Regions from separate parts of the Glutamicibacter sp. TV12E genome, predicted to be linked through region 2. Evidence: riboswitches for the same ligand, from Rfam matches in the RefSeq annotation. Region 2 holds a riboswitch; each other region holds the start of a gene.
The links. Region 2 has a riboswitch for S-adenosylmethionine ahead of ACT7DV_RS04080 (acyl-CoA dehydrogenase family protein). Riboswitches for the same ligand answer to the same signal wherever they lie in the genome.
Positions count from the first base shown of each region.

Region 1: linked by a shared signal. The riboswitch ahead of ACT7DV_RS06065 (flavin reductase family protein) and the one ahead of ACT7DV_RS04080 (acyl-CoA dehydrogenase family protein) in region 2 are both predicted to bind S-adenosylmethionine.
Region 3: linked by a shared signal. The riboswitch ahead of ACT7DV_RS02735 (hypothetical protein) and the one ahead of ACT7DV_RS04080 (acyl-CoA dehydrogenase family protein) in region 2 are both predicted to bind S-adenosylmethionine.

Region 1 covers NZ_JBQVVF010000001.1:1,292,662-1,300,195, reverse strand. The annotation lists gene dnaB (replicative DNA helicase) at 1-908, opposite strand, end outside; gene ACT7DV_RS06065 (flavin reductase family protein) at 1,568-2,068, opposite strand; SAM riboswitch class IV at 2,166-2,283, opposite strand; gene ACT7DV_RS06060 (PaaI family thioesterase) at 2,683-3,099, shown strand; gene ACT7DV_RS06055 (dihydrofolate reductase family protein) at 3,145-3,735, shown strand; gene ACT7DV_RS06050 (PQQ-dependent sugar dehydrogenase) at 3,743-4,807, shown strand; gene ACT7DV_RS06045 (acetyl-CoA hydrolase/transferase family protein) at 4,804-6,321, opposite strand; gene ACT7DV_RS06040 (hypothetical protein) at 6,678-7,313, shown strand.
Region 2 covers NZ_JBQVVF010000001.1:893,193-900,726, reverse strand. The annotation lists gene ACT7DV_RS04095 (BCCT family transporter) at 1-236, shown strand, start outside; partial or broken gene acs (acetate--CoA ligase) at 311-2,296, opposite strand; gene ACT7DV_RS04085 (hypothetical protein) at 2,349-2,600, opposite strand; SAM riboswitch class I at 2,619-2,721, opposite strand; SAM riboswitch class I at 2,989-3,080, shown strand; gene ACT7DV_RS04080 (acyl-CoA dehydrogenase family protein) at 3,097-4,437, shown strand; gene ACT7DV_RS04075 (LLM class flavin-dependent oxidoreductase) at 4,486-5,886, shown strand; gene ggt (gamma-glutamyltransferase) at 5,972-7,534, opposite strand, start outside.
Region 3 covers NZ_JBQVVF010000001.1:606,347-613,880, forward strand. The annotation lists gene ACT7DV_RS02710 (thiamine pyrophosphate-binding protein) at 1-1,018, opposite strand, end outside; gene speB (agmatinase) at 1,018-2,004, opposite strand; gene ACT7DV_RS02720 (hypothetical protein) at 2,311-2,727, opposite strand; gene ACT7DV_RS02725 (helix-turn-helix domain-containing protein) at 2,824-3,387, opposite strand; gene ACT7DV_RS02730 (DinB family protein) at 3,563-4,147, shown strand; SAM riboswitch class IV at 4,220-4,332, shown strand; gene ACT7DV_RS02735 (hypothetical protein) at 4,346-4,612, shown strand; gene ACT7DV_RS02740 (VIT1/CCC1 transporter family protein) at 4,668-5,771, shown strand; gene ACT7DV_RS02745 (5'-nucleotidase, lipoprotein e(P4) family) at 5,768-6,586, opposite strand; gene ACT7DV_RS02750 (LOG family protein) at 6,732-7,534, opposite strand, start outside.

The DNA.
Region 1 (7,534 bases), 400 kb from region 2:
TTCGGCGAATCGTCGATGAACAGCGGCGCTTCATTCAACCGGCCCATGGTGGTGGCAATCTTCGTCCATTGTGCATCTTCCACCGAACCCTTGCGCAGGTCCTGGAGCTGGATGGAGGCTTCTGCCGAAAGCAGGCGCATCGCAATTTCATTGCGGCCCATTTCCAGGGAGAAGAAGACGGTGGCCATGTTGTTCTTGATGGCGGCGGACCGGGCGAAGTCCAGTGCGAAAGTCGACTTACCCACTGCAGGACGGGCCGCGATGATGATCATCTGGCCGCCCTTCAGGCCCTGGGTCAGCTCGTCGAATTCGTAGAACCCGGTGGGCACGCCGGTGATGCCGTCGCCGGCGTTCGCGGCGTTTTCGATTTCGTCTACGGTGCCTTCGATGATGTCCGAGAGGCGTACGTAGTCTTCGCTGCTGCGGTTTTCCGCAACCTTGTAGACCTCGGCTTGCGCTTCATTGACGATGGCATCGACTTCTCCATCGGGCGAGTAGCCCATCTGGACGATGCGGGTTCCGGCGTCCACCAGGCGGCGCAAGACGGCGCGCTCGCGCACGATTTCTGCATAGTAGCCGGCGTTAGCGGCGGTGGGCACCTGCTGAATGAGGTTGTGAAGGTAGGCAGCGCCACCCACACGGGAAATTTCGCCGCGCTTGGTCAGCAAGTCGGCCACGGTCACAGCATCGGCAGGTTCACCTCGGCCGTACAAATCGATAATGGCTTCGTAGATGGATTCGTGAGCCGGACGGTAGAAGTCGGTTCCTCGCAGCGCCTCAACGACGTCGGCGATGGCGTCCTTGGATAGCATCATGCCACCGAGCACGGACATCTCGGCTTCGACATCCTGTGGCGGCTTGCGCCCTGCGTCGGATTCTCGTCCTTCGTAGACCGGCTCAGCACTCATTGCAGACACTTCCATCCCCTATTGACCCCAGGGAGAAAAATCTTCCTTGCCAGATGGCAACGTTCCAACCTGCTAGTTGATGCCAACTGTTCAATGGATTACGTCTGTGGATATTTCTGCCCCAAAGCCAACAGTAGGGCCGATGTCTACCCACGTAAACTCCATTATCCACAGGTCCTGTGCATAACATACCATCAGCTGTGGACTAGCCTGTTCACTGTCTGGGGAGAACCCTGTGGATTATTGTCAAGTACCCAACAGTAATAGTGATTGACTAGGTGTTTTCTGTTTTCACATCTGTGGACAGGGAAATGTTTTATTGAAGGTAGCGATATGTTCACAGTAGTTATCAACACCCAAAAACGCCCGCAATACAGGGATTATCGCGGTTTTCACACAGTTCTGCACATCTTGCCCACAGTCATGTGGATAACCATGTGGATATTCATAGAATCGCAAAAGGCTTAGTCACCGTCTCTTATAACGGCCAACTCGGCAGATTATGGCCAATAGTCCACATTTTCGCGAAGCGGCCGCCATACACACCGTGGATAACTATTTGCCTGGCGTTCAACGCGTCCCGAAACCCGACAAGGCCCGGTGCAGATCACCATCAGGAAATCCGCGCCGAGCCTTCGGGAAACTACCACTCAGAAGATCTAGACGAGCTCAGGAACTGGGATTGAATGAAATCGGGAATCATGGAAGATCTGCGGCGAGTGCTGTGATGTGTGATGCCCATGCACCTCCAAAAGCACAACCCAGTGGTCACCAGCTTCGACTTCATTGTAAATCGACGTTTCCAGCCAGAGGGTGGACTCTTCAATAAACAGAGCGCCCTGCTCAGAAACCACGGTGTCCACGCCGAGGAACCGATCGCCCTTCTTCGAAGCGATCTGCGTGCAGACCCCTCCATTAAGATCGCTGAGTACCGAAACACCAATGTAGCTGGCCTCGCGCAGTTTCGGCCAAGTGTTGGAGGTCTTCTGGACTGCGAACATCACCAATGCGGGCTCCAGCGAAACCCCCACAGTGAATGAGGATGCAACAATGCCGGTTTTTACGCCGTCCACTTCTGCGCACAGAGCGGCCACGCCTGAGGGATGTTGAGCGAAAACCTTGCGTAGGGTTAGCGGGTCAAGTTCACGATTCAATGACATGGCTCGATTCCTTCGGTTCTTGCCCACCGCGTCAGACCCAGCGGGAACAGCGGTTCGAGTTGATCCGAATCCGGTTGCCACTGAGGTTTCACGCCGTGCGCGGTACTTGTTCTGACACCATTTGGCGCAAAACCGAATCCTCACCTGGAGCACCCCACTACCGTTGAGAGGGTTGCCGATCAGCAAGCCAGGGCTTTTAGCTGATGCTCTTGATTCTGCTTAAAACAATATGGCCCATGACGAAGCACCGTCAAACAATTCACTTCTCAAATCGCAATATTCAACAAAATATTCGACAGTGGCTCAGTTTTAAGGTCACAAAACAGTCCTTTATTCACCAATTCGGCCCACAGTGGCACTTCAGTGGGCCGCGAGGGTGTGATCTTCGTCGTAACGCATTAACTTATGGCAGGGCTAAATATTTTCCGGCATCTGCGCTTCCAGGAAAATCGGCGCCAAGGTTCGCCATGGCGCACACCGAATGTGAAGATCCGCCACCAGGGATCATCCCGGAAGGATTGCCGCGCACTTCAACAGGTAAAGTGCGAATAATTGAACTGCAATCCCCACCGCTCGAACAGGCGCATCGCGCCCCAACACTTTTGGAGCCACCCGTGAGTTCCCCAGAACAGCGAATCCCCGACAAGACCAGCCGCTTCACTGACAGCATTGGCCTGGTCTTTGATGACATCACCGCCACTTCCGTGCGAGGCCATGCCGACCTCAATGAAGAGCACCACACCCCGTGGGGCGTCGTTCATGGAGGTGTCTATGCCTCCATGATTGAAAGCGCCGGCAGCGTTGGCGCCAGCTACGCGGTCTCAGAGCGCAATCAATTTGCTGTGGGCGTGCACAATGCCACCGACTTCCTGCGTCCCTCCACCGGTGCGCGCGTGCAGGTTGAGGCCAAGGCGCTGTTCCAAGGCAAGACCCAGCAGTTGTGGGAAGTCGTCATCACCGATGAGGCCAGCGGAAAGGAACTCTCGCGCGGACAATTGCGCACCCAAAACGTAGATATGCCCGGCGCCTGAGCGTATCCTAGGTGGCACCTAGCGGATCAGCTTCGGAGGCTTGCCATGAGTGCCACCTATACCTTTGACGTGTTCAGCAGCCTTGATGGCTTCGGCAGTGCAGGCAGCGATTGGGGTGGCTACTGGGGAAAACAGGGGCCAGAGCTGTTGGCCCATCGCCTCGGGCTCTACACTCCCGAATGCCGCATGGTTTTCGGAGCAAACACCTTCCGCTTATTTAGTCTCTTCTGGGCAGAAATCGAGATGAATCCCGAGGTTGAAGACGCGTGGGGCGTGGCTTTGCACGACAAGCCCGCCACTGTCATCTCCACCACCTTGGAAGAGCCGCTGTCTTGGCCTAATGCCACGCTGGAGCGCGCTGATGCCTTGGAAGTCGTAGCCCAACTCAAGAAAACCTCAGATGTGCCGCTGCGCTCTCACGGTTCCCTGGCCATGAACCATTCGCTGCTGGCGGCAGGTCTAGTGGACTTCATCCAGGTGAGCATCTTCCCGGTGCTGACCGGGCATAGCGGCTCTGCTCCGGTACTCGGCGGGGTCGACGACTATGACCTGGAACTTGTCGATTCAAAGCTTTTGGACGGCCGGATCCAGGAACTGACGTATCGCCCGACGCGCCACCAGCCGGCGCACGCTTAGCCGCTCGATGAAGCACATCCGAGACGCTTGCCTGCTGCTCGGCGCAGTGTTCCTCGCCGGATGCTCCACGCCAACACCACCTCCAAGTCCAGCTGCCGAATCGCAAACCGCTCCAGAACTACTGGCCACCGGCTTGGAAGCTCCGTGGTCCATGGTCTACGTCCAGGACAGCTTGCTGGTCAGCGAACGCGATTCCGGGAGGATCCTGGAGGTTTCGGAGTCCGGACAGAGCCGCGAAGTGGCCCGGATCGAGGATCTCGCAGCGATAGGCGAAGGCGGGCTGCTGGGCCTGGCCTTCCTCGCGCCGGACCAGCTCTACGCTTTTTCCACCGCTGAATCCGGTAACCGCATTCAGCAATTCACGGTGCAAGGCAGCGCCGGAAACTTGTCATTGTCGGCTCCGCGGACCCTGCTGGATTCCTTGCCCTCGGCCAATATCCACAACGGCGGGCGGCTGGCCATCGGACCGGATGGAATGCTCTACGCGAGCGTGGGCGATGCGTCCAACCCTGGGCAAGCCCAGGACCTGCAGGCGCTGGGCGGCAAGATCCTGCGCATGGCACCCGATGGAAGCGTCCCGGAAGACAACCCCCTCGAGAATTCCCTCGTCTACAGTTATGGGCACCGCAATGTGCAGGGCCTGGCGTGGAGCGATGATGGCACCATGTATGCCAGCGAATTCGGGCAAAACACCTTCGACGAACTGAACATCATCAAGGCCGGCGGGAACTATGGCTGGCCCGAAGTCGAGGGGAAGGGCGGCGCAGATCGGTCGTACACCGACCCGATTGCGCAGTGGTCCCCCTCGGAGGCCAGCCCCAGCGGCATCGCGATCCTCGATGGCACCGCCTACCTGGCGAATCTGCGCGGAGAAGTGCTGCGCGCGGTGGAACTGGACGCGCCGGCCACCGAGCAAGAGCTGCTTGATGGCCGGCTCGGCCGGCTGCGCGATGTGCTGGTGGATCCTGGCGGCTCGCTGCTGGTGCTGACGAACAACACCGACGGGCGTGGCCAGCCCGGTGCTGGCGATGACCGCATCGTGCGCCTGATGCCCCGCCAGACCGGCGGCTAGCTGGCCGGGCGCATATCCCCGGTCTGCTCGAAGCGCTGGTGCCAGGATAGGGCCTCGCCCAGCAGGTGAGGGGTGTGTTTGCCGTAGCTTTGCCTGCAAGCCCGGTCGAAGTAGTCCTGCAGCAGCCCACGGTAGTCCGGATGCGCGCAGTTCTTGATGACCAGCTGGGCGCGCTGCTTGGGCGAAAGGCCGCGCAGGTCGGCCAGGCCCTGTTCGGTAATCAGGATCATGGTGTCGTGCTCGGTGTGGTCCACATGCGATGCGAAGGGCACGATGCCCGAGATCTTGCCGCCCTTGGCGGTGGACGGGGACATGAACACCGACAGGTAGCCGTTGCGGGCGAAGTCGCCGGAGCCGCCGATGCCGTTCATGACATGGGAGCCCAGGACATTGGTGGAGTTCACATTGCCGTAGATGTCGGCCTCGATCATCCCGTTCAGGGCGATGCAGCCCAGGCGCCGGATGATCTCCGGGTGGTTGGAGATCTCCTGGGCGCGCAGCAGGATGCGTTCGCGGTAGTGCTCCACATTGCGGTTGAATTCCTCGATGCCCTCGGCGGACAGCGAAAAGCTGGTGGCCGAGGCGAACTCGATGGTGCCGTCCTTGATCAGCTCCAACATGCCGTCCTGGATGACCTCGGTGTAGGCGGCCAAGCCCTTGTAGCCACCGCGGGACAGGCCCGCCAGCACGGCGTTGGCGATGTTGCCGACGCCCGACTGCAATGGCAGCAGCTTCTCGGTCAACCTGCCGGCGCGGATCTCCGAGTCCAGGAAGCCCAGCAGGTGATCGGCGATCCTCTCGCTGGTCTCGTCCACCGGGGCGAAAGGGCTCAGCCGGTCTGGCGCGTCGGTTTGGACCACCGCCGCGATCTTGTTGACGCCGACGTCCAGGTACTTCTGGCCGATCCGGTCGCGCACAGTAGTCAACGCGATGGGCTTGCGGTGCGGAGGCAATGCGGTGCCGTAGTAGACATCGTGCATGCCCTCCATGGCGGCAGATTGCTGCGCGTTGACCTCGATGATGACCTTGTCGGCCATTTCCAGCCAGGTCTTGTTGTTGCCCACGGAGCTGGAGGGGATCAGGTCGCCTTCGGCGGTTACGCCGACCACCTCGATGATGGCCACGTCGATCTTGCCGTAGAAGCCGAACCAGGCGTGCTGGGCGACATGGGACAGGTGGATGTCCATGTACTCCATGTTGCCCTCGTTGATGCGGCGGCGCAGCTCGGGATCGGACATGTAGGGAAGGCGCAGGTTCATGCCCTCGGCCTTGGCCAGCACGCCATCGAGCTCGGGGGCGGTGGAGGCGCCGGTGAGCACGTTGATCTTGAACTCCTCGCCGGCAGCGTGCTGGCGTTCCATCTGGGCGGCCAGGGCGCCGGGCACTGCCTTGGGGTATCCGGCACCGGTGAAGCCGCTCATGGCCACCGTCATTCCCGGCTTGATGAATGCTGCCGCCTGTTCGGCGCTCATCAGGCGATCGGCAAAGGCCCGGTGGTGAATACGCTCGTGCAAAACTCTAAACCCACATTCTTGACGGTAGATAAATTCTCAACGTGGGATCACGAACATGAACGGATGCTCTTCATGAGTTAATTCTTTCCAGATCCGTGATAAATCGACATGGAAAGAACACCTTTTCCCGTTCCCCACCCTTTCAGCCTACACTCAGGATAATTGTTCTCACCTCGTCCTAGGAGACCCCTATGCGAAAGTCACTTGCGATACTGACCTTCACTGCTCTAGCGCTAAGCCTTGCTTCCTGCAGCAGCGGGGCAGCGTCAACGAGTCCTGAAGGTTCCGAAGCTCCAGCAAGTCAGTCACCGTCTCAGACAGCGACGCCTGGCAAAGGAAATATAAGTTCCTCGGGCGTGGATTTCACTACTCTCGATGCAACCGATCTCAAGCTCACAACGAAGATGGATTATCAGTTCGTCTCTAGCCAGGGCGCAGAGGGTACGGTGAAGTTTGTAGATGAGACCGACCCGGAGGCGGCCGCAGTCGAGGCTTTCATGAAAAAAGCTGTTGGCTACCACCGCGAGTATCTGAAAGTTCGTGTCGATAATTCCCAAGGGACCGAAGTCGTCTCAATTCCAGAAGTCCTTGTAGAGGGAGCCGACGAGGTCGAGTACCCGTTTCTCAGCATGAACCGCACTATCAGCGAAGCAAGCCCCGTGATGAATTCAGACTATTCCTACACCACGGCTGATGGCATGAAAGAACTCTCTGAGGCTGAGTACGACAAACTCACCGATGAGGGCTACGAGTTGGAAGATAAACAACGCTTCAACATCAAGCCAGGAGGAAAAGGAACACTCCTATTCGCGATTGAGATTGACGAGGGATCTTTGCCAAAAGAAATTTCAACAGTCTCGGTGCCTGTTCATGGGATCTTCGAAGAGGTGATGGCCACGAACGGGCTGGTCTCAGAATACAAGGAATGGAAAGCCTTCCAGGAAGCGGGCAAAGAGTGGACAGCGCACTCAACGGCCGCGCCCGAAGACTAATAGCCAGTTCAAGTTAACTGAAAAGCCGCCCGATCATTTTATCCCGTCTTCATTGCATAAAGCTTCGCTATCTAACGCCTAGTACCGGTGCTATGATCCCGATACATCACTTGCTTGGGGGGAATTCTTGAATGCGAAAAAAGCAGCACTTGTTGGATTAGGTTTAGCAGGAATACTAGCCACAATCATAGGCCTGTACATGGGATATCTATGGGTCGGCA
Region 2 (7,534 bases):
TGAGCCGCGATCCGCTGATCCTGCGCGGCAAGGTGGCCCGCACAGTGCTTGAGCAATCGGTGACCCAAGGCGTCGACCGGCACGAGGGCAGCCAGTTCAGCCTGATGACCACCGAGATTCCAATCATCCAGCCGGCCGGGAAGCCGGAAGATGGTGCGGTGGATTCAGCCCAAGTGATAGTTACCGAGGCTGTTGTGGAACCGTCCACGGATTCTTCCGAATCCAAGGATTCCTAGCATCAAATAGTTGAAGCCACGTCCCGCGGGACGTGGCTTCACCTATCTAGAGCGAATTCTCCTTCAGTTGCGCTTTAGCGGCGTGCCCGGCAGATCGCGTTGATTTCGGGAATGCACGGTTCATTCTGCAGGCTGGTGGTATCACCCAGCGTGGTTCCTTCAAATAGCTGAGTGAGCAAGCGGCGCATGATCTTGCCTGAACGGGTTTTGGGAACATCCGGTACCAGCAGCACATCACGCGGCTTGGCAATCGGGCCAATCTGGGTGGCTACCGTGGAACGAAGCTCGGCTATGAATTGTACTTGGCGCGCGGCGAGCTGCTCGTCAGGGTTTTCGCTAATCAGGGACTTGTCCAGGGGCACCACGAAGGCGGTGGCCGCATGCCCGGTCGTCGCATCCGGGGTGGGGCAGACTCCGGCCTCGACGACTCCCGCGTTGGTGACCAGCGCTGACTCGATTTCTATGGTCGATAACCGGTGCCCGGAAATATTGATCACGTCATCGGTGCGGCCCAGGATGAAAATATCCCCGTCCTCGTCAAAACGTGCGCCATCGCCGGCGAGGAACCAGCCTTGCTGGATGTACTTCTCCCAGTAGCTGGTGTAGTAGCGTTCCGGGTTGCCCCACACCGTGCGCGCCATCGACGGGCCGGTACGGGTGATGACGATGTTGCCCTGGGTATTTGGCTCAACCCGCTGTCCCGCAGCGTCAACGATGTCCACCGCAACACCCGGCAGTGCGCGGGCGGCGCAACCTGGCTTGAAGTATTCATCGGTAGGCAGCGGGGAGAGGACCGTTGCCCCTGACTCGGACTGCCACCAGGTATCCACCATCGGAATGCCTGCCGGGGTGTCGCGGCCAATCTGTTCGCGCAGCCACCGCCAGGCCTCCGGGTTAACTGCCTCGCCAACGGTGCCGCCGACGTTGATGGAGGACAGGTCGTAGGATTTCGGAATACCCTCGGGGAACCAACCCATCAACGAGCGGACCAAGGTAGGGGCGGTGTAGTAGCTGGTGACCTTGTAGCGTTCGATGACTTCGAAGTGGCGTCCGGGATGCGGCGCGTTGGGCACGCCTTCATAGATCACCTGGGTGACACCATTGGATAGCGGTCCATAGATCTCATAGGTGTGGGCCGTGACCCATGCCAGGTCCGCGGTGCACCAGTGCACGTCTTTCTCGCGCTGGGACGCATCCGGGTTGGCGAAGAGCATGTTGTAGCTGGCGGCAGCCTGGGTCAGGTAGCCACCGGTGGTGTGCACCAGGCCCTTGGGCTGTCCGGTGGTTCCGGAGGTGTACATGATGAACAGCGGAGTTTCGGAGTCGAAGAACTGCGCCTTATGTTCGATGGGCTGGATGTCGACAACGTCGTGCCACCAGACATCGCGGCCTTCGGTCCACGGGATCTCATCGCCGGTGCGCCGGATGACCAGCACCTTCTCTATTTCATTCTCGCCGGAGACGGCTTCATCGGCATTGTCCTTGACCGGAACCGAAGTGCCTCGGCGGAATTGGCCATCGGTGGTCACCAGCACCTTGGCCTTCGTGTCTTCCACGCGGAACTTCAATGCTTCGGCGGAGAAGCCGCCGAAGACCAGCGAGTGGATGGCTCCGATGCGGGCGCAGGCCAGCGTAATGACGACGGTTTCGATGAGGACCGGCAGGTAGATGACCACGCGGTCGCCCTTGACTACGCCCATGGATTCCAAGGCGTGGGCGGCCTGGCTGATGCGTTCTTGCAGGTTCTTGTAGGTGACGGCCACCCGGTCGCCGGGTTCGCCTTCGAAATACAGTGCGACCTTGTCTCCGCGGCCGGCGGCCACATGCCGGTCGGCGCAGTTCACAGCAGCATTGAGCTTGCCGCCCAGGTACCAGGAGATCTGCGGTCCGCGCTTGGCTTCCGGGTCAGCTGGGAGGATCTGGCTGGTGGTATGCCAACTGGTGTCCCAATCAAGGAGGCGTGCCGCTTCGTCCCAGAATGCCTGGCGTGCTTCCTCCGAGGCAAATGCAGAGGTTGGTGCCGATTCGATGGTCATTACAGAGTATTCCTTGGTGTTTCTATTCGGGGGCTGATTTGGTACTTGATAGTTGGCGCCATCGGGCCCGGGGCTTTTATGGCGCGGCGCTCGGCGATAGCGAGCAGGGCATCGGCAAGTTGACCGAAGAAGGCCAGCTGTCGCTTGTGCCCTGGAGGTTCTTGGCCGAGGCGAATTGCCGGTCTTTGCCCATTGCCCGTTGTGGCTGCGAGCCTGAAAGCGCGGAACGGCGCTGTGCCGTGGTGGCAAATTTGCGCCAGAAATTGACGGGGCCGACATCCAGCACCATGGATGCGGGGGGCCGGGTCTTGCACTCGAGGCTGCGCAAAGCACAGTGCCATGATCATCTCCATCGGTCCTGGCGGTAGCACCGGCCTTTGGGATGTGTCCTCCATAGGTGGTTGCTGCGGCGTCACTGAGCCAGATCTCTCGGCCGCCCGGGATGGTTACACGTCTATTACAGGGTTTCGAAGGAATTGAATGCAAATCTTGCGTAACATGAAAAATCTTCGATAACTGCACCACATGCGCGGGATATTTCGTAATTTATTTCATTGAATGCCCGTTTGATCGATAATGGGCGAATATGGGCAATTCATCTTCGGCATGATGCACCATTAGCTGTTCAACCTGCCGGTCATCCCGGAGCCTCCCAAGGTCGAAATGTGACTTCGCGGCTTGGAAGCACCGGTTTGTTACGGCTACAAATGAATGACAACCCATCCAGAGCGGCTGAGAGATCTGGCTCGACGACGCCGCAGCAACCACCCGAAGAGCGGGACGGTGCTACCGCCAGGACCGATGGAAAGAATTGAGGACTTCTAATGTCATTTGGCGAGTCGCCGAACACCAGCGGTTTGGACTTCAACCAGCTCAGCGATCCTTCGCAGGCGAGCGCCATGGGGCTAGACGACTTCGAGGAGCAGCTTCCCACCCGGCAACTGCTCAAGGTCACTCCCGGCCCCGGCGCAGATGAGCAATACGACCGGCTGGCTGAAATCTTCCGCCCGGTCTTCGCGCAAATCGCCAGCACCGCCAAGGACCGCGATCGCAACCGCGTCCTGCCCTTTGAACAGGTGGGCCTGCTCAACCGTGAACGCTTCGGCGCACTGCGCATCCCCGTGGCCCAGGGCGGGTACGGCGCGCGCCTGGTTGACGTATTCCGCTTGCTCATCGAGCTTTCTGAAGCCGACTCGCATGTCGGCCAGCTGTGGCGCGCGCATATCGCCTTCGTGGAAAACGTGCTGCTCCTTGAGGATCAAGAGCTGCGCAGCAAGTGGATCGGGCGCATCGCAGCCGGCCAGATCGTCGGCAATGCCTATACTGAACGCGGCGGCAACGCCCTGGGCTCCTTGAACACCAAGGCCAGCCAAGTCGATGGCCGCTGGCTGGTGGACGGTGAAAAGTACTACTGCACAGGCACCATTTTTGCCGACTGGACCACTGTGGCCGTGGCGCATCCCGAACTGTCCGGGCGGCAGATCGCGGTGGTTTCCACGCAGCACAGCGGCGTCAAGATCCTCGATGACTGGGATGGCTTCGGCCAGGGACTCACCGGCACCGGCACCACGGAATTCCACCAGGTTCCGGTGGACTCGTTCATGCCGCAGCAGAGCAACGACTCCGAAGCGGCGATCTTCCAGCTGGTGCTCATGGCCGTGCAAGCAGGTATCGCCCGGGCGGCCTTGAATGACCTGCGCCTATCGGTGCAGAATCGCACCCGCATCTTCACCACAGGCACCGGTGTTCCGGTCCACCGCGAGCCGCAGGTCCTGCAACTGGTCGGCGAAGTCTCCGCGGAGTCCTTCGCCGCGGACTCGGTGGTGATCGGTGCCGTCCTTGAAGTCGAGGCAGCCCTGGTAGACCCGGGATTGAATGACGAAGAACGCTATGCGGTTTGCGAGCTGGCCGCCAACCGGGCGCAAACCATCGTCCAGCCGCTGGTCATCGGTGCCACCAGCAAGCTCTTCGACGGGCTGGGCGCCTCTTCGACCAGCGTCATCTGCAACCTGGATCGCCACTGGCGCAATGCCCGGACCATCGCCACCCACAACCCGGCCATTTACAAGGCACGCATTGTGGGGGACTACGAGATCAATGCGGTCCAGCCGCAACGCCTCTCGGTCACTGGCGAGGACAGCAACCATAGAGCCTATGGCGCCTGAACGCCGACTAATTAACTTCACTACCCAACCATGGCAAGGGGAACATCAATGAGCCAGCAGCGCGAAATTCTCTTCAATGCATTCGACATGAACTGCGTCGTGCACCAGTCGCCGGGCCTGTGGCGCCACCCGGATGACAAGGCCTCGACCTACAACACCATCGGCTACTGGACCCACCTGGCCAAGGTATTGGAAAAGGGCAAGTTCGACGGCCTGTTCATCGCCGATGTGCTGGGCACCTACGATGTTTTCAACGGCACCAATGAGTCCCCGCTGCGCTCCGGCGCCCAGGCACCGGTCAATGACCCGATGATGCTGGTCTCCGCCATGGCCGCGGTCACCGAGAACCTCGGTTTCGGCGTCACCGCGGGCACCGCCTACGAGCACCCTTATGCTTTCGCCCGCCGCCTGGCCACCCTGGACCACTTGACCAACGGCCGAGTCGGCTGGAATGTGGTGACCGGCTACCTGCCATCAGCTGCCCGGAACATGGGGCAGGAGGACCAGATGGAGCACGACGAGCGCTACAACCACGCCGACGAGTACCTCGAGGTCGTCTACAAGCTGCTCGAAGGCTCGTGGGAAGACGACGCCGTGCAGAACAACAAGGAAACCGGGATCTACACGGATCCGTCCAAGGTGCACAGCATCGATCACGAAGGCAAGTATTTCAAGGTGCCTGGCATTGCCATCACCGAGCCATCCACCCAGCGCACTCCGGTGATTTATCAGGCCGGCGCTTCTTCGCGCGGGATCAAGTTCGCCTCGGAAAACGCTGAAGCGGTATTTGTCACCAGCCCGACCCGGGAAATCCTCAAGGCCACCGTCACCAAGATCCGCGATGCCGCCGAGGCTGCTGGCCGTGACCGCTACGATGTGAAGATCTTCGCGATGCAGACCATCATCACCGATGAGACTTCCGAGAAGGCCCAAGCCAAGTACGAGGACTACAAGTCCTATGCGGACGTTGAAGGTGCCCAGGTGCTGATCTCCGGCTGGATGGGCGTGGACTTGTCCGAGCTGGATCCCGATGAGCCACTGGGATCCAACGTGAAATCCAACGCCATCCAGTCATCCGTGGAAACCTTCCAAAAGGCCAGCGGTGACGATGGCAACCCATGGACTATCCGGCAGCTGGCCGAATGGGTGGGCGTGGGCGGCTTCGGCCCGATCACCGTCGGTTCCGGCGCCGAGGTTGCCCAGAAGCTCATCGACTGGGTTGACTACACCGATGTTGACGGCTTCAACCTGGCGTACGCTGTCACCCCAGCGACCTTCGAGGACGTTGTCGAGTACGTTGTTCCTGAGCTGCAGGCTCGCGGCGCGTACAAGACCGAATACACTGAAGGCTCGCTGCGCAACAAGCTCTTTGGCGCCGGCGACAGGGTGAAAGAGACCCATCGCGCCGCCAAGTACAAGATCGCTAATCGTCTTCCAATCCAGGGCTAGATGCCCTGCCTCAGGCCGCGGCCTCAAAGTAGTATCGGCTCCGTCCACCCAGGCAGGTGAACGGAGCCGATGCTGCTTCCATAGCCTACTTGGCGGGATTCACCACCATGGCAGATCCTCCGCCACGCCGCACCGGTTCAGCGGCTGCCGTTAGCGTTCCATCCTCATTGAGCTGAACCGCTTCCACCGCGCCGATCTCTGCCTGAGGGGTGAAGGAGTCCCCGGCCGGGGTGAGCTTATGCCCGAAGGCCTCCATGGCCGAGCCGTACTGGGCGATGAATTCCGGTTCTGCGGTCACCGCAGCGGTATTGCGCTGCGAGGCCCGCGGTGCGGCGATGGCTTCGCTGATATCCATGCCCAGGTCGTAGCGGTTGAGCAGCGTCTGCAGCACCGTGGTGATGATGGTTGAACCACCAGGGGAACCGATGGCCATCACCGGCTCGCCGTCACGCAGCACGATGGTTGGAGCCATCGAGGAGCGCGGGCGCTTGCCCGGCTCCAGGCGGTTTGGATCTTCCGGGTCATAGACCGTGGAGAAGTCCGTGAGCTCATTGTTCAGCAGGAAGCCACGCCCCGGCACCACCATGCCCGACCCTCCGGTCTGCTCGATGGTCAGCGTGTAGGACACGAGGTTGCCCCAGCGATCCACCACCGACAGGTGGGTGGTGGAGATGTTCTCGGTGTCATGCTCAACGGCCGGCTCAGCGGCAGCTGCCGGGCATTGGCCATCAAAATTCTCGATATCGCCCGGGGCCACTGGCTTGGCGGCCGCCTGATCGGGGTTGATCGCGCAAGCCCGGTCGGCGCCGAAGAGCTCGCTGGTCAAGGTGTTGGTCGGCACATCCACAAAGGCGGGATCACCCACGTATTTGCCGCGATCCGCATAGGCCAGCGCGGTGGCCTCGAAGTAGTGGTGCAATGCGTCGGCGCGTTCCATGGAGGACAGGTCGTAGTTGTCCAGGATATTCAGCGATTCGCCAATGGTGGTGCCACCGCTGGAGGAGGGAGCCATGCCGAGGATGTCCAGCCCGCGATAGTCCACCGTCGTTGGCTTCTGCTCGGCCACCTCATAGTTGGCGAGGTCCTCGGTGCTGACAAAACCGGCAGGGACCGGCAGCTTGGTGTCCTCGACCTTGGGCGGAGCCTGGACCGTCTGGGAGATTTCGGAGGCAAGATCACCGTGGTAGAACGCCTTTGGGCCTTCCTTGGCCAGCAGGCGATAGGTATCGGCCAGCTCGGGGTTCTTGAAGATGGTCCCCACTTGCGGCGCATCGCCACCGGGGAGGAAAAGTTTGCTGGTGGAGCCGAAGGCTTTGAAGCGTTCCTTGTTGTCCAGGGTCTGTTCCCGGAAGGTCTGATCAACAACAAAACCGCGTGAAGCCACCTGGGTTGCCGGATGCAGTACCTGCTTCAGGCTTTGCGACCCCCAATTGTCCAGGGCGCGTTGCCAGGTCGCTACGGTCCCCGGAACGCCAACGGCAGCACCGCTGGTGACCAGCTCCGGAGTGAAGTTGTAGGGCTCGCCGGTATTCGGGTCGATAAATGCGTCCTGAGGGGTAGCGGCTGGGGCAGTTTCGCGTCCGTCGATGGTGCTGACCTTGCCGGAGGTCGCGTCGTAGTACAAGAAGTAGCCGCCACCGCCGACACC
Region 3 (7,534 bases), 290 kb from region 2:
AGGCGAACCCGGCGGCGTGCAACTGACGATCGAGGAATTTCAAGGCTTCGCGGGCATCGGCGCGGATTCCCAGCGCCGGGGTATTGGATTCCAGCACTCGCGGCTCGGCATCGATCTGGATCATCTTGCCGCGCGGTTCCAGGGTGAAGTAATTGCTGGTCACTTCCCCCAGGGCCGAGCCGATGACCAGCAAGACGTCTGCATCTTCCATGATCTGCGTGGCATGGCGATCCTCAACCCACGACTGCAAGGACAATTCATGATTCCAGGGGAACGCTCCATTGCCGCCGGGGCTGGAGAGCACCGGCGCCTGCAGGGTTTCGGCCACCGCAAGCAATTCGGCCTGGCCACCGGCACGACGCACCCCACCACCGGCGATAATCGCCGGGCGGTCGGCGAGGGAAAGCCAGTTGACCGCTTCGCGGATCAATTCCTCGCGCGGCGGGTGCTCATAGGCTTCGGCCAAGGCATCCTGCACCGGCGGGACCATCACCTGGGCCAAGAGCACATCCTGCGGGACTTCCACCCAGACCGGGCCCATGGGCACGGTGATGGCGCGCGCCCAGGCGTCCTGGATGGCCGAGGGAATGCCCGAGGCATGGTGCACGGTCTGCTGGAATTTGGTGACGTTGGCCGCCGAGGCCTTCTGGTCATCGAGCTGGTGCAGCATGCCCTTGCGGCGTGCGCCCAGGCCGTCGAGCGGAATCTGGCTGGCGATGACGACCATGGGCACGCCGGTGGCGTAGGCTTCCTGCAGCCCGGCCAGCGAGGTCAGCGCTCCGGGACCGGTGGACAGGAAGAGCACGCCCACCTCTCCGGTGGCGCGGGAGTAGCCGTCGGCCGCGAAGGCGGAGTTGTTTTCCACGCGCGAGGAGACAAACTCCAAGGTGGAACGCGAGAGCGCGTCGAACAGCCCCAAGGCGTGCTGTCCGGGAATGCCGAACACGGTTTTGGCGCCCAGCGCGGTGAGGGTCTCAATGACCAGGTCGCCGCCGTTGCGTTGGGGCTGTTCGCTCATTACTTGTTCAGCCCCTGGTTAGCCCGGAAGTCGCTGATCAGGCTGATCAGGTCGTAGGTGACATGGCTGGCAGCCACGCCGGTCAGTTCCGCGTGGTCGTAGGCCGGAGCGACCTCGACGATGTCGGCGCCCACGATGTTCAGCCCGCGCAGGCCGCGCAGGATCTCGAGCAGTTCGCGGCTGGTGATGCCGCCGGCCTCGGGGGTGCCGGTGCCCGGGGCGTGGGCCGGATCCAGCACGTCGATGTCCACCGAGATGTACAGCGGGCGGTTGCCAATGCGATCGCGCAGCTTGTCGACGATCTCGCGCACGCCCTGGTAGTACACATCCGAGCTGGTTACGATGCCGAAGCCGAAGCGCTTGTCGTCTTCCAGGTCCTTCTTGCCGTACAGCGGGCCGCGGGTTCCCACGTGGCAAATGGCTTCGGTGTCCAGGATGCCCTCCTCCACCGCGCGGCGGAAGGGGGTGCCGTGGGTGTATTCGGCGCCGAAGTAGGTGTCCCAGGTGTCCAGGTGGGCGTCGAAGTGCAGCATGGCTACCGGTGCGCCGGCACGCTGGGAGGCGGCGCGCAGCAGCGGCAGGGCGATGGTGTGGTCGCCGCCGATGGTGACCAGGCTCGAACCGTCCGCGGTCAGCTCCAGTGCCTCGTCCTGGATGGTTTCAATGGCTTCGTTGATGTTGAACGGGTTCACCGCGAGGTCGCCGGCGTCCACCACCTGGCTCTGCGCGAACGGCGAGGTGTCGGTGGCAGGGTTGTACGGGCGGATCAGGCGCGAGGATTCGCGCACGTGGTTGGCGCCGAAGCGCGCCCCGGGCCGGTAGGAGACACCGGTGTCAAAAGGCACGCCGATGATCTTGATGTCCGCGTTCTGCACCTGGTCCAGGCGTGGCAGGCGGGCGTAGGTTCCAGCGCCGGCGTAGCGCGGAATCATTGCAGCATTGATCGGCCCCAGATTGCCGTTTTCCTCGATGCGGACTTCTTTCATGTTCTTGCCCTCCTGGCACTATCCAGCAACTACCATAGTTGCCTAATATGAAACTTCAGTTTCCTATTATGCTATTTTGTTGGCGCGGTCACGTCAAGGCTTAAACCATGGAACTGGGAGATGGGGCGTGCAAAATGGCGGAATGCCGCCGGCAGGGCATTCAGGGCAGGGTTCTGCACTGCGGCTATTGGCAAGCTGGCCCACCCGGGCAAGAGCAGCTTGAGTGTTGGCCCCGGGGCCCGGTGCAAGATAGGGAGCTAGACCACTGGACCAGCTGGCTGGCGCAGCGGCATGGTCGCCGGGACCCTAGGCGTCGCGGAAGTCCTTTTTGCTGGCATTGACCAGCGAACGATCGATTTCATGGATCGCCACGCAGAATCCGGCGGACAGGATCAGTGACTTGAGCATGAGCTCGGAGAGGTCATCGGCTACGTAGACCAGTTGCAGTGGCCCGACCAGGATCATGAGAATGATGGCCCAGAGGGCGTATAGCCACGAAACGCGCGCCTGCGCCATTTGCGGAAAGCGGGCCCGCCGCCGAATGGTCCGCAGGCCGAGCACCACAATCACCACCGCGATAATGACCGCTCCGATGAAAAAGAAATTGCGCTGCGTGCGGATCCACGTCAGGGTTGTGCCGGCAAGAAGGCCGACAAGCACCGAAGCCCACCAGCTGATGCAGCGAAGCTGATCCCGTGCGCCAGTATCCTCGCTAGTCCTCACGCCACTCCCATCGATCACCGCACTGTGTGCGCACACCGAGCACACCATTTTAGAATACGCGCTCCACAGCACCGCAACGAAAAGGAGCGCTTGAAGCTAGAGGATCAAGGTCCAGGTCACCAGGGCGGCCTCATCGGACTCGTTTTCCCAGCTGTGCGGCTCGCGCCCAGGAAAGCTCATGGTGTCCCCGGCCTGGAGCTCAACACGCTGCTCGGGCAGCACGAGGGTGAATTTTCCGGCGATCACATGGAGCACTTCCAACTCGCAGTCCACCGAATACAACTCGGCTTCGCCAGAGCCCTTGGGAGCGATTTCGGCTCGGATCATCTGCACGCGCTTCTCGCCGCGCGGCGTCACCAGCTGCTCGGTGATCCCCTCCCCGCCCAGCGACACCCGCGGCGCTTCTTCCAGCCGCACCAGCATGGTTTCGGGCACTTCAAATAGCGTGCCCACCTCGATGCCGAGCACCTCGCACAATTTCAGCAGCGTCGAGACCGAGGGGCTGGTGAGATCGCGCTCAACACGCGAGAGGAAGCCCTTGGTCAGCCCAGACAGCTCAGCGACCTGGTCGATGGTCATTCGCTGCCGCTGGCGCACCCCGCGCAACCGCGATCCGATATTGATCGCAGCACCGCTTGATTCCACGGGCAGGGTCTTCATGCTTTCGCTCCATCACTTCGCTTGTTGTGGCACGCCAGCAGCCAAACGGGCGTACCGAAAAGGCTCCGGCGGCAAGTTTACCAATAGTAAACAGAGCATAGCGCGAGTCCTGCAAATATGCCGTGTCCCGCACGTTCCGCGCTCCGGATCCCTGCACGCTGGCTAGACTCTGATCATGGATCACAGCAAGGAACTGCTCCACGAATATCTCTCCGACGCGCGCGAAGCAGTCATCTACAAGGCCCAGGGGCTGAGCGGCCTGCTGGCACGCAAGCCGCTGACGCCCACCGGAACGCACATCCTCGGCGTCGTCCACCACCTGGCCATCACCGAGTACGGGTATTTTGCCCAATGCCTCGGCCGTGCAGTGGATGACCCCTATATCCAAGAGCTTCTGGATGCCGATGATCCGCAGGCCGACTTCCTGCCGCCGGCCCGCTTCAGCGCCAGCGAAATTATCGAGTTATACCGGGAGTCAACTGCCTTCTCGGATGCTGGCATCAGGGCTTTGCCGCTCAGCGCACCGGTTGAAGTGCCCTGGTGGATCCGCCGCCGGCACACCACGCTGGAACATCTCATGGTGCACATGATCGCGGAAACCTCCCGGCACGCCGGCCACCTCGACATCGTGCGCGAACAGCTTGATGGCTTCACCGGCTTGCGCCCCGAAGCGCCCAACCTCCCGGACTATTCCGCAGCGCAATGGGCCCAGCAGTTCGACTCGATCAACCGCCTCGCCATGGGTGATGACCACCGGTAGCCAGGGGGCCAGGTCATATTACGGAACGGGTCTTCATCGCGGGGAGCGCAGGCGGTAGTATCGCAAGTGTTGCTTCACGAGACACGGCGCCAAGCTCCGACTGGCCGTGCACCAACCCCAGATTCATGGGTGGTTCGGATGAGGAAGCGGTCCGTTCACACAATGTGCTCGGGCAAGAACACAGCGAGAGCGCATCACATGGCCTATTCCGTCCTGCCCATCGTCGACCGCCGAACCGGCCAAGTGCAATTCAAGGTCCGAGGACTCTGGCATATTTGCTACGTCGGCGATCCAATTCTGCTGGAACAGCTCCTGGCCCGCTGCGCACGCCGCCCGGTCTTCGATCCGGAAACTTCCGAGCTGCTCCTGGGCGTTGCCGCCGCAGGGGAACTGCAGGGGCGCAACGTCGCTTTTAGCCTTGCCAAATTCCCAACGCTCCATCCCCTTACTAAAATCGGTAGCTGACCCGTTCACCGAGTTTCGCCAAGAAATTCGACCTGCCAAGAGAGCTGTTTTCGTGATGTCGAACCAGTCAGCAACCGAACCTACCCGTGCCCAAGTCCAGCGCTGGCGAAAGTACCTGGCCGATGAAGTCGCCGAAGGCGCCATCTACCGCACCCTGGCCCAGAAGAAATCAGGGCAGGAAAAGCAGATCCTGCTGGGACTTGCCGAAGCCGAAGCGCGGCATGAGGCGCACTGGCGGGCCAAGCTGGGAGAACACGCCAAGCCTGTCCGCCCATCATTGCGCCGCACGATCTTGCGCTTCTTGGCCCGCAATTTCGGCTCGGTCTTCGTGCTGGCCATGGCACAGCGTTCCGAGAGCAATTCGCCGTACCGCGACGACAAGGACGCGACCGCGCAAATGGCCGCCGACGAACAGGTGCATGAAGAAGTAGTCCGCGCGCTGGCCACCGCCGGCCGGGCTCAGCTCTCGGGCAACTTCCGCGCCGCAGTTTTTGGCGCGAATGACGGCTTGGTCTCCAACCTCGCCCTGATCATGGGCATCGGCGCCACCGGGGTATCCTCCACCTTCGTGCTCTTTTCCGGCATCGCCGGGCTCTTGGCCGGAGCGCTATCCATGGCGGCCGGCGAATTCGTCTCCGTGCGTTCCCAGCGCGAGCTTCTCACCGCGTCGCGGCCCACCCAGGTGACGCTGACGGCAGCACCCAACCTCGATTTGGCGTCCAACGAGCTGGTGCTGATCTACAAGGCCCGCGGCATGAGCGATGAAGATGCAGAACACCGCGCCGCAGAACGCATGGGGCTTTTCACCTGTGATTGCAACCCTGCCTTCTCGCTGAACCCCGAGGAACGCGCAGAGGAACTGGAAAGCGAACACGAAGAGCTCGGCTCGGCCACCGGCGCGGCAGCCACTTCCTTCTGCCTCTTCGCTTCCGGCGCCATCATCCCGATCCTGCCCTATATCTTCGGTCTTGGCGGCTTGGCGGCCGTGGCCATCTCCGTGATCCTGGTGGGTATCGCCTTGATGATCACCGGAGCCATCGTCGGCCTGCTCTCCGGAGCCTCGCCGCTCAAGCGCGGCCTGCGCCAGCTGGCCATCGGATGGGGCGCCGCAGCGGTCACCTACTGCCTGGGCCTGCTCTTCGACGTACAGGTCGCCTAGTCCCACACCTCTGGATCGGCCTCCCAGGCATCCAGCGTTGCCGTGGACCACGATCCGTACGTCGGGTTCGGCAGGATGATCCACTCGTCGCCGAACTTCCGCGAGTTCTGCTCCACCAGGCCCCGTTGCTGCTCCAACGGAGTACCGGCGAAATCCTCGTCGAAATCGTGCAGCGTGTCGCCCAGCTGCATCAGCACCTTGTGGCCGCTTTGCACTTCGGCCCGGCGCTCCTGCTTAGGCGGACCCAGAAGCAAGACCTGCTCCTTGCTGGCCTGTGGCAACCCCAGCTGTTTTAGGCTGTCCAGCGTAGCATCCAGATTCTCGGCTCCACGGTCTGAAATGTAGAAGATATCCACGCCCAGCTGGTCTGCGCGGTCCAAGAATTCCTTAGCGCCGTTGATCAGCGAGGGATGCCCCTCCGTTTCCCAGGAGCCCCAGGTATCCCAAGTGGTGTAGTCATGGCATTGCTCCATGTCCCGGGCCAGCAGCGCGGTATTGTCGATGACTGTTTCATCAAGGTCGGTGATTATGGCCAGATCCTGCCCCTTCGGCGCGGACTTGCCCTTGCCGCTGTTGCTCTTGGCACGGGCTTCCTTGACCTTCTGCTCAAGATTCACTGTGGCCATCGCATAGGTCTGTCCCTGCAGCGCCTGGGCTTCTGCGGATTGCTGCTGCCATCGAAGCGCCATTGCATACTGGCTGACAGCGCACGTGCCAGAGGTCTCGGCGGCGGCAGGAGCCTGTGCAGCAGCCGCTGCATAACCTCCGCCCGAGCCGACGGCCAAGGCCGCGGCAATAGCAATAATTTTCCTCATTCTGGCCCCTTTGCGTCCATCCAAGAGCCTGCTGCAAGATTAGGCAGCGGCCGTGCAAGTCAGGCTAGCAAGAAAAGTGACCCAAGTCACCACTGATATATCTGTATTTCATATGTTGAACATCAGACTGAAAGGAGGATCGGTACTACTTCGCCGGGAACCTGCTCCGCCGCCGCAGGGGTTGCACGGCGCCAAGGAATGCAACCGCTTCTTCCGCGCTATCCACCAGTGCGATCTTTTCCTCCATGACCTTTTGGGCTGCCAGGGCTTGGAGCAGCGGCCATGCAGGAAGTGTCTTGGTCCAATACTCTTGGCCGATCAGCACCAGTGGAACCACCCGGGCTCCGGTGGCATAGTAGTTCTCGCAAGCATCCTGAAAGATCTCCTGCACCGTTCCGGCGGCACCGGGAAGCACGACGATGCCGCCGTTCGCTTGTTCGAGCAGCGTGGCTTCCCTGATGGAATTGCTGAAGAACTTCGCGATATGCGTCGCGAACAAGTTCGGCGGCTCATGTCCATAGAACCAGGTAGGGACGCCCAGGGACTTCCGCTGTGAAGGGAAGCGTTCCTTCACGGCGAGCGCCACTCGCGCCCAACCTGTGCGGTGGTGAATCGCATCGGGTTCGGCGGCCAGCATCTGCAGCGCCGTTCCAATCTCTTGGTGATCTCGGTCCGCCAGCCATGCACCGGCATTGGCAGCTTCCATCGCGCCAGGTCCTCCCCCAGTAGCCACCGCATACCCGGATCTGGCCAGCAACGCGCCGAGTTCGAGCGCCTGAGCGTACTGAGGAGTCCCGCGATCCATGGAATGCCCGCCCATGACCCCGATAATCGGAGTGTCCTTGAAAGCGCCGTCGTAGATTTCCGCGATCATCGCCTGGCCGATGTGGTGGTCATGCAGGGTCGTCGCCAGGGCATCGGCATCGTCCAGGCCCCGTCCCGGAATGC